2 regions of the Alcanivorax sp. IL3 genome follow, and region 2 is predicted to be linked to the other one. Evidence: predicted binding sites of a transcription regulator. Region 2 holds the regulator's gene; the other holds the start of a gene.
The links. Region 2 encodes LexA, which represses DNA repair genes until DNA is damaged. Its sites were predicted from a motif close to TACTGTNTANNTANACAGTA; they were not measured.
Positions count from the first base shown of each region.

Region 1: the regulator LexA is predicted to act here: its motif matches at 1,565-1,584, upstream of ruvC (crossover junction endodeoxyribonuclease RuvC).

Region 1 is NZ_CP179931.1:1,315,865-1,320,048, reverse strand. Features, by position in the region: gene ruvB (Holliday junction branch migration DNA helicase RuvB) at 1-147, opposite strand, end outside; gene ruvA (Holliday junction branch migration protein RuvA) at 379-978, opposite strand; gene ruvC (crossover junction endodeoxyribonuclease RuvC) at 1,001-1,519, opposite strand; gene ACMG4M_RS06195 (YebC/PmpR family DNA-binding transcriptional regulator) at 1,744-2,487, opposite strand; gene aspS (aspartate--tRNA ligase) at 2,553-4,184, opposite strand, start outside.
Region 2 is NZ_CP179931.1:2,358,741-2,362,924, reverse strand. Features, by position in the region: gene rlmKL (bifunctional 23S rRNA (guanine(2069)-N(7))-methyltransferase RlmK/23S rRNA (guanine(2445)-N(2))-methyltransferase RlmL) at 1-142, shown strand, start outside; gene ACMG4M_RS11035 (glutaredoxin family protein) at 142-366, shown strand; gene ACMG4M_RS11030 (DUF6482 family protein) at 411-716, shown strand; gene ACMG4M_RS11025 (TatD family hydrolase) at 822-1,643, opposite strand; gene ACMG4M_RS11020 (DUF1499 domain-containing protein) at 1,591-2,007, opposite strand; gene lexA (transcriptional repressor LexA) at 2,039-2,653, opposite strand; gene ACMG4M_RS11010 (Crp/Fnr family transcriptional regulator) at 2,972-3,622, shown strand; gene ACMG4M_RS11005 (universal stress protein) at 3,760-4,184, opposite strand, start outside.

The DNA of each region.
Region 1 (4,184 bases), 1.0 Mb from region 2:
ACGGGCGGCATCAATGAAGATTTCCATGCGCTCGCGGACTTTTGGCTGGCCTTTGTAATCAGCCAGACTAGCCGGGCGGATAGCCCGGTCCTGCTGCTCTTCACCGGTGCCGACAGCGGCAGCTGAAATCAGACGGTCGTTTTCCATGCTTGCAGTAGAGAAACCCAGCGTTATGAGAATGATTTTGAGCTAGCGTAGACGGATTGTTCCCGGCAGTCACCCGGTGGATGCGAACAGTTGAAAGTTGAAACGCGCTCGAAGCTGCTGCCTCACGAATCAGGCCCCCTTCGCGTTTAACCCGATTTGGTGCGCGGGCACGACATAGCAGCATCTCAAGTGTCGTCCCGCGCCTTTAAACTTTGAACTTTCAACTTGCCTTCACCGCGCCAAGCTTTTCAGCGCCTGCCGGATCAGTTGCTCACTGCTGGCGCCCTCTTCCGCCACCTTGCCAACAGCAGCGGCGGCATCCTTGTTGCGATAACCCAGCGCCTCCAGGGCGGCAATGGCGTCGGAACGGGCATCGTCGGGCTGTGCCAACGACACCTGGCCTGACAGGGAGGTGGGGCCACCATCAATCTTGTCGAGGCGGTCACGCATTTCGATAACCAGTCGTTCAGCGGTTTTCTTGCCGATACCGGGCACCTTCACCAGTGAGGTGGTGTCCTGATCGTGGATGCACTGTGCCAGGCGATCCGCCTCGATGCCGGAGAGAATGGCCAGGGCCATTTTCGGCCCCACGCCGTTGACCTTGATCAGCGCCCGAAACAGCTCGCGCTCATAACGATCGGCAAAACCATAGAGTAACTGGGCATCTTCGCGCACCACGAAATGGGTATACAGGGTCAAAGGCTCACCAGTGTCCGGTAGACCGTAGAAGACGGTCATGGGGGCTTCCACTTCGTAGCCCACCCCGTTCACATCCAGCAGCAGCACTGGCGGGCGTTTCTCGAGCAGGGTTCCGCGCAATTGTCCTATCATGGCTGAATCATCACCGTACTTTTCACCGTATTCGTCCGTTTCTTACCGCGGTAGCGCCGCCCATACGCGCCAGGGACACGCGCATGTGGGCATGACAAAGGGCAATGGCCAGCGCGTCGGCCGCATCTTCCTGGGGGCGTTTTTCCAGGCCGAGCAGGTATTTGACCATTTCCGCCACCTGCCCTTTTTCCGCGCCACCGCGCCCTACCACCGCCTGCTTCACCTGACGGGCAGAATATTCAAACACTGGTAGTGAGGCCTGCATCACCGCCGCAATGGCAGCTCCCCGGGCCTGCCCCAGCTTCAGGGCAGAATCCGCGTTGCGGGCCATGAACACCTTTTCAATACTCACTTCCGCCGGGCCGTATTCCATCACCACCTGATGGATGCCGGTGAAGATCTCGCCCAGGCGAGGAGGAATCTCCTTGTGGGTCGTGGCGATGGTCCCGAAGGCCACCGCCCGACTGCGGTTACCCACCTGCTCCACCAGACCGTAACCGGTGCGCCGGGAGCCCGGGTCGATCCCCAGTAGTAATGCCATAAGCCGCTGACCCGATAATAAAAAGCTGGCCCAGTTTTACCTGACAGCTGTCCATATGTCCAGTTGAAGCAGCTTCTAGCTTCTAGCTTCTAGCTTCTAGCTTCTAGCTTCTAGCTTCTAGCTTCTAGCAGGATTGTGGCCCGGACCGAAAGATGCACAAGCCTGATAACAAAAAACCCCGACGCTGCGGGGTTTTTGTTTTTCTGGTAGCTAGCAGCTAGTAGCTACTCCTCTTCTTCCGCCGGCCAGCTGGCGTTGGTGTAGACGTTCTGCACGTCGTCCAGATCTTCCAGCATGTCGATCATCTTCTGAACGGTTTCGGCGGTGTCCGCATCCATCTCCGCTTCCGTGGAGGGGTGCATGGTCACTTCCGCATCGGCGAACTCCAGCCCGGCTTCGCGCAGGGCATCAACCACGTCACCGAACTGCCTATCCGGGGTGGTGATCACCAGGAAGCTGCCGTCGTCGTTTTCTTCCACGTCCTCGGCACCGGCTTCCAGGGCCACTTCCATCAGCTTGTCTTCGTCCACGCCGCCGGGCTCAAAAAAGATCTCGCCGCGCTTGGTGAACAGGAAAGCCACAGAACCACTGGTGCCCAGATTACCGGCAAACTTGGAGAACGCATGGCGCACCTCGGCCACAGTACGGTTCACGTTGTCGGTCATGGTTTCCACCAGTACCGCCACGCCACCCTTGCCATAGCCTTCGTAGGTGATCTCTTCCATGTTGGCATCATCATCACCACCGGCACCGCGCTTGATCGCCCGGTCGATGGTGTCACGGGTCATGTTCTGACCCAGCGCCTTGTCCACCGCTGCACGCAGGCGTGGGTTATCGGCCGGCTCGCCGCCGCCCATTCTGGCCGCCACGGTGATTTCACGAATCAGCTTGGTAAAGATCTTGCCGCGTTTGGCATCCTGGGCCGCCTTGCGGTGCTTGATATTGGCCCATTTACTGTGTCCTGCCATGGTGTCTCCCGTAATTGCTACGAACAGACCGGCGCGAGCAGGTCGCGCCGCCGGTTGCTATCGAATCAGTTATCGTCCTTGCGAACCTGCACACCCACTTCACGCAGCTGCTTGTTGTCCACCGGGGACGGCGCATTGGTCATGGTGCAGGCTGCGGTCTGGGTTTTCGGGAAGGCAATCACATCCCGGATAGACTCGCTGCCGGTCATCAGCATGACCATGCGATCCAAGCCGAAGGCCAGGCCACCATGTGGCGGCGCGCCGTATTTCAGGCCGTCGAGCAGGAAGCCGAATTTTTCGTCCGCCTCTTCATCGGAAATGCCCAGCGCTTCGAACACGGTACGCTGCATGGCCGGGTTGTGGATACGGATGGAACCGCCACCCAGCTCGGTGCCGTTCAGCACCATGTCATAGGCACGGGACAGCGCCCCTTCCGGGTTGCTTTTCAGCTCTTCCGGGCTGCAGCTGGGCATGGTGAAGGGGTGATGCAGCGCGTAGTACTGGCCGTCATCCTCTTCAAACATGGGGAAATCCACCACCCACAACGGCGCCCAGTCACCCTGTACCAGGTTCAGGTCGTGGCCGACCTTGACGCGCAGCGCCCCCAGGGCTTCGTTGACAATCTTGGCCTTGTCGGCGCCAAAGAAGATCAAGTCGCCGGTCTCGGCACCGGTGCGCTCGAGAATGCCCTGGATTGCCTCTTCGGTCAGGAATTTGAGGATCGGCGACTGCAGGCCTTCCGCCCCCGCAGCCAGGTCGTTGACCTTGATATAGGCCAGCCCCTTGGCGCCGTAGATGCTGACGAACTTGGTATAGCCGTCGATATCCTTGCGCGACAGGCTGCACCCGCCAGGGACTCTCATGGCCGCCACACGCCCTTTCGGATCGTTGGCCGGGCCGGAGAACACCTTGAAATCCACACCGGCCAGCAGGTCGGCGATGTCGATCAGTTCCAGCGGGATACGCAGATCCGGCTTGTCGGAACCAAAACGCTGCATGGCTTCCGAGAACGGCATGCGCGGGAAGTCCGGCAGCTCCACATTGAGCAGCTCCTTGAACACCGAGCGCACCATTCGTTCGGTGATGCCCATGATGTCTTCTTCCTCCACAAAGGAGGCTTCCAGATCGATCTGGGTGAATTCCGGCTGACGATCAGCCCGCAGGTCCTCATCGCGGAAGCACTTGGCGATCTGGTAGTAACGGTCGAAGCCCGCCACCATCAGCAGCTGTTTGAACAACTGCGGGGACTGCGGCAACGCGAAGAAGCTGCCGGGATGGGTGCGGCTCGGCACCAGGTAATCACGGGCGCCTTCGGGGGTAGCACGAGTGAGGATCGGGGTTTCCACATCCATGAAACCTTCGCCTTCCAGGAAGGCGCGAACCACATGGGTCAGACGCGAACGGAACTGGAAGTTGCGCAGCACTTCCGGGCGACGCAGGTCCATGTAGCGGTACTTGAGGCGCACCTCTTCACCGGCAGCGGAGTGGGCATCGAGCTCGAACGGCGGCGTTTCTGCCTCGTTGAGGATGGTCAGTTCCTTGCCCAGCACTTCGATATCGCCAGTGGACATCTTGCTGTTACGCACCGCTTCATCGCGCATGCGCACCCGGCCGGTCAGGCGCACCACGTACTCGCTGCGAACCTTGTCGGCCAGCGCGAAGGCTTCCACGGTATCCGGATCGAACACCACCTGCAC
Region 2 (4,184 bases):
CAACTACCGGCGTTTCCAGCTCGACCCGAGTATCAGCAAATGGTATCAGGTAGAAGATATTTCCCGCTGGAGCATCCCGGAAGATTTTCGCCGCAATGACAAGATTCATGTCTGCTATGCCATTCGGCATGTGGAGGACTGATGAGCGTAGTGCTTTATACCACGGTGGGCTGTCACCTCTGTGAACAGGCCTGTGAACTGGTCGCCATGGTGTCACCGGACCTTACGCTGACACTGGTTGATGTGGCCGAGGACGATGAGCTGCTGGCCCGCTATGGCGAACGCATTCCCGTGCTGATGAAAGAGGGGCGGGAGCTGGGTTGGCCATTCGGTCTACTGGATGTGCAGCAGTTTCTGGCAGGCTGAGTGATTGATGCGGGCTTCACAGCGGCAAGATCATCATTGCTGTTATGGAAACGATCAGCCCCAAAAAACTGCACAAGCGCAAGGCCGATGAAGTCGAGATTTTCTCGGCCTGCCTGTCCGTGTGCACCGTCAAAGTCCGCTTCGCGGATACCTGGTACTGGGTGACCGACGACAGCGGTAAAATCATGCGCTTCAATGGCCCCGAGCACGCCAATAACCAGCTTCAGACCCTGTCTACCGACTCCGCACATTTGCTCCATCATTCTGCCCATGCGGAAATGGTCGGTCAGCCGGAAGGGGAGGTGATCCCTCCGCTTCGTGTGCGCTTTCACTGGCGAAGCCAGGTCTGACCTGTTGGAGTCTTGCTCGTAAGGGGAAGGCTTGAGTCTGGTGCCATTACCTGCTCAAGAGAGATTTCGCTTTGTGAGCAAAGCTCCAACGGTTTCGGGTTTCGGTTATCTGAACAGCACCCGCGCATTATCACTCGTCATACCCGCCACCCGGGCCACATCTTGTCCCCGTAAACTCGCCACCCGCTTACCTATCCAGGGTAACAATGAAGGCTCGTTGCGCCGCTTTTTCGGGGGCGCTTCCGGCAGATCCCGGGGTAGCAGATAGGGCGCGTCGGTTTCCAGCAGCAGCCGGTTATCGGGGATGTTGTGTACCAATTCCGCCAGCGGCTTGCCGCGGCGCTCATCGCACACCCAGCCGGTGATGCCAATGTGGCAATCCAGATCCAGATAATCAAAAAGCGCCTGGCGTGATCCGGTAAAGCAGTGCACGACCGCACCGACAAGGTGATCCCGGTAGGCTTTCAAAATGGGCGCGAAGCGTTCGTGGGCATCGCGTTCGTGGAGAAACACCGGAAGCTGGTATTCCACTGCCAGGGCCAGCTGGGCCTCGAAGGCACGTTCCTGATCCGGGCGTGGGGAAAAGTCACGATTGAAATCCAGGCCCATTTCGCCGGCGGCTTTTACGCTGTGGTGGCTTAACAGTTCCCGCATCTCCTTTTCCAGGGCCGGGGAATAGAAGCGGGCGCTATGAGGGTGAAGGCCAGCGGTGGAAAACAGATCATCGTGCTGGCTGGCCAGCTCCATGGCCTGGCGGGATTCGTCCACATTAGTGCCGGTGAGAAGTTGCCAGTTCACCCCGGCAGAACGGGCCCGCTCAAGTACCTCATCCTGATCATCGCGGAACTGCTTGTCGGTCAGATTAACGCCGATATCAGCCCAATGGGGAATGTCGGTCTTGAAGTGAGTAGTGTGAGGTTCTTGCATCAGGGGCCTGCTCCGCCAGTTGTTCGCGCAGGGATTCTACCCGACGACGGTTGGCACCTAAATCCCAGTAGCCGACCCGTGATGCGGAGCGTACCTCTACCACGCCGTCTTCACGAATATAGAATGTCACATCATCCACGAAACGCAGCAGTCGGCTGGAGAAGCGGGCCTGGATACGGGACTGGCCGACCACATCGAACTCGACGCGGTCAAGTTGCCGCAGCAGGGCCTGTAGGCGAGTCATGCTGGCCTGGCGAGTTTCTGCTACCTGCAGAGGCGCCACCCGGCGATCTTCGTCTTTGGCCAGGCTGGAGACGCAGTTGGGCGAATCCGGGCAGGGGGCGAGCAGATGCGTATCGGACATGGCGGCAACACTCATAAATAGCAGAATGGCACTAGAAAGAATTCGGATCACGGATCAACCCCACGAAAATACCCTCGATGATCAGTTGATCAGCCGGCACCTTGATCGGCTCATAAGCCTCGTTAGCCGGTAACAGGGTGGCGCTGGACTTGTTTAACTTTAGGGTCTTTACCGTGACTTCTTCGTCAATGCGGGCAACCACGATCTCACCGGAACGGGCCACGTTGGATTTGCGTACGGCGATCAGGTCGCCATCGAAGATGCCTGCCTCGATCATACTGTCGCCCTGTACCTTCAAGAGGTAAGTGGGGCGTTGCTTGAACAGCCCCTGGGGCACCGGCACGGTACGTTCCACATTTTCGATGGCCTCGATGGGAACCCCGGCGGCCACTTTGCCGACTATCGGCAGTTCTTCTTCCGACCAGTAGGCGTTGTCGAGCAATTGAATGCCACGGGAGCGGTCACTGTGGAGTTTGATAAAGCCCTTTCTTTCCAGGGCTCGCAAATGGTCAGAGGCGGCATTCTTGGACTGAAAGCCCATGATGTCGGCAATTTCCGCGCGAGTGGGTGCCATACCGGTATCGGCGATGCATTCGCGGATACAGTCCAGCACCTGTTGCTGGCGATCGGTGAGTTTGCTGCTCATAACCTTCTCCATGTTTCCCGCAGGATTTCGGTTCCATACCCGGGCGTCATCGACGCTTCTGGCTAACCAGGCTGTCAGCCAAGGCTGACAAACAGTGCTACAAAACCGATGCTAGCATAGGTACTGATAATATGAACAGTGCTATTTGAACAGTTGTGGCGGGCTGAATTTTACCAGTTTCGGGAGGATATCGTTGCCCTGTGGTAGCGGTGGCACTAGCATATTGCAGGGAGCATCTGAATGGTTGCGGGTCTTTGTGTTGATTCGCCCGGCAGGCGGAAGCTTCGATAATAATTCCATCAGACCTGGGGATAGTAGATGGAGCAGGCCAATAATAATGACTTCGGCCAACAACGGATCCGGCAGCTGTTATCCGGTGTCCCGTTTTTCAATGAAATTGCCCGTGATGATCAAAGCGAATTTGCCCAGCTTGAGCAGAATACCCGCCTTTGGGTAGCCGGTTCCGGTGACACTGTGATTCGTGCCGGGGATGTGGATTCCACCCTGTATTTCCTGCTGCGAGGGCAGCTTGAGGTGCTATCTGATACGACTGGAGACGCGCCGCTTTATTACGTATCGCCGGGGGAGGTTTTTGGCACTCTTTCCATGTTGCTCGGTACTCCCCGCAGCGCCACGATCAAGGTGTCAGAGACGGCCCGCGAAGCGGTATTGGTGAGCCTGGATTTCAATGAATTCAACGAGGATGACAGCCCTTATTCATTGAGTACCCGGCTGGCGTTCTTCCACATGATCGTTCACCACATCCGCTGGACCCTGGAAGTCAAACGTATGCAGTCGCCGGACCATGAGCTGGTCCAGTCCATGCGCAAGCTACCGGTGTTTCATGGAGAAAAAGGCACCCGGGAAGAACTGGCCGCCCTCAAGGTTCAGGCCCAGGGACTGGCGGAGCTGCTATGTCGCTGGAACGAGGAAGGGCCGGAAGGGACAGGGGCGTTGCAGCTCACTTGAAGGCAGTGAATAGTTAACAGTTTCGCGGAACAGGTTTTCTGTTTTGTGAACGTAAGAGGCCGCGTCCAGGGGATGGACGCGGCCTCTTACGTTTCAGTCAGGGATGCGCCGGCACGCGCGCTATTAGCTATTAGCTATTAACTGCCTTTCTGATCGACCTTAACCGCCAGCACATCACAATGCGCCCCCGGTACCAGGCCGCGGGCAGTTGAGCCCAGTAGCAGGGCCAGGCCGCTGCGGGTGTGGCTGCCTACCACGATCAGGTCGGCGTCCAGTTTGTCGGCCTGATCGAGGATGGTCTTCTCGATGGAACCCAGCTCCACATGGACATTATCGGCGGGTATCTGGTAGCGGCCGGCATAGGTGTCGGCGGTTTCCCGGGCCTGTGTCATTAGCCCGCTTTGCAGGTCGGTCACATCCATGGGCACATCGGCGCCATAGGCCAGTGCCAGTGGCTCGATCACATGGATCAGATGCAACTCTCCGTCGTTGCCGGAGAGCACCCCGGCCGCCCGGGATAGCACCTGGGCAGACTCGTCACTGCAATCAATGGCGACCAGAA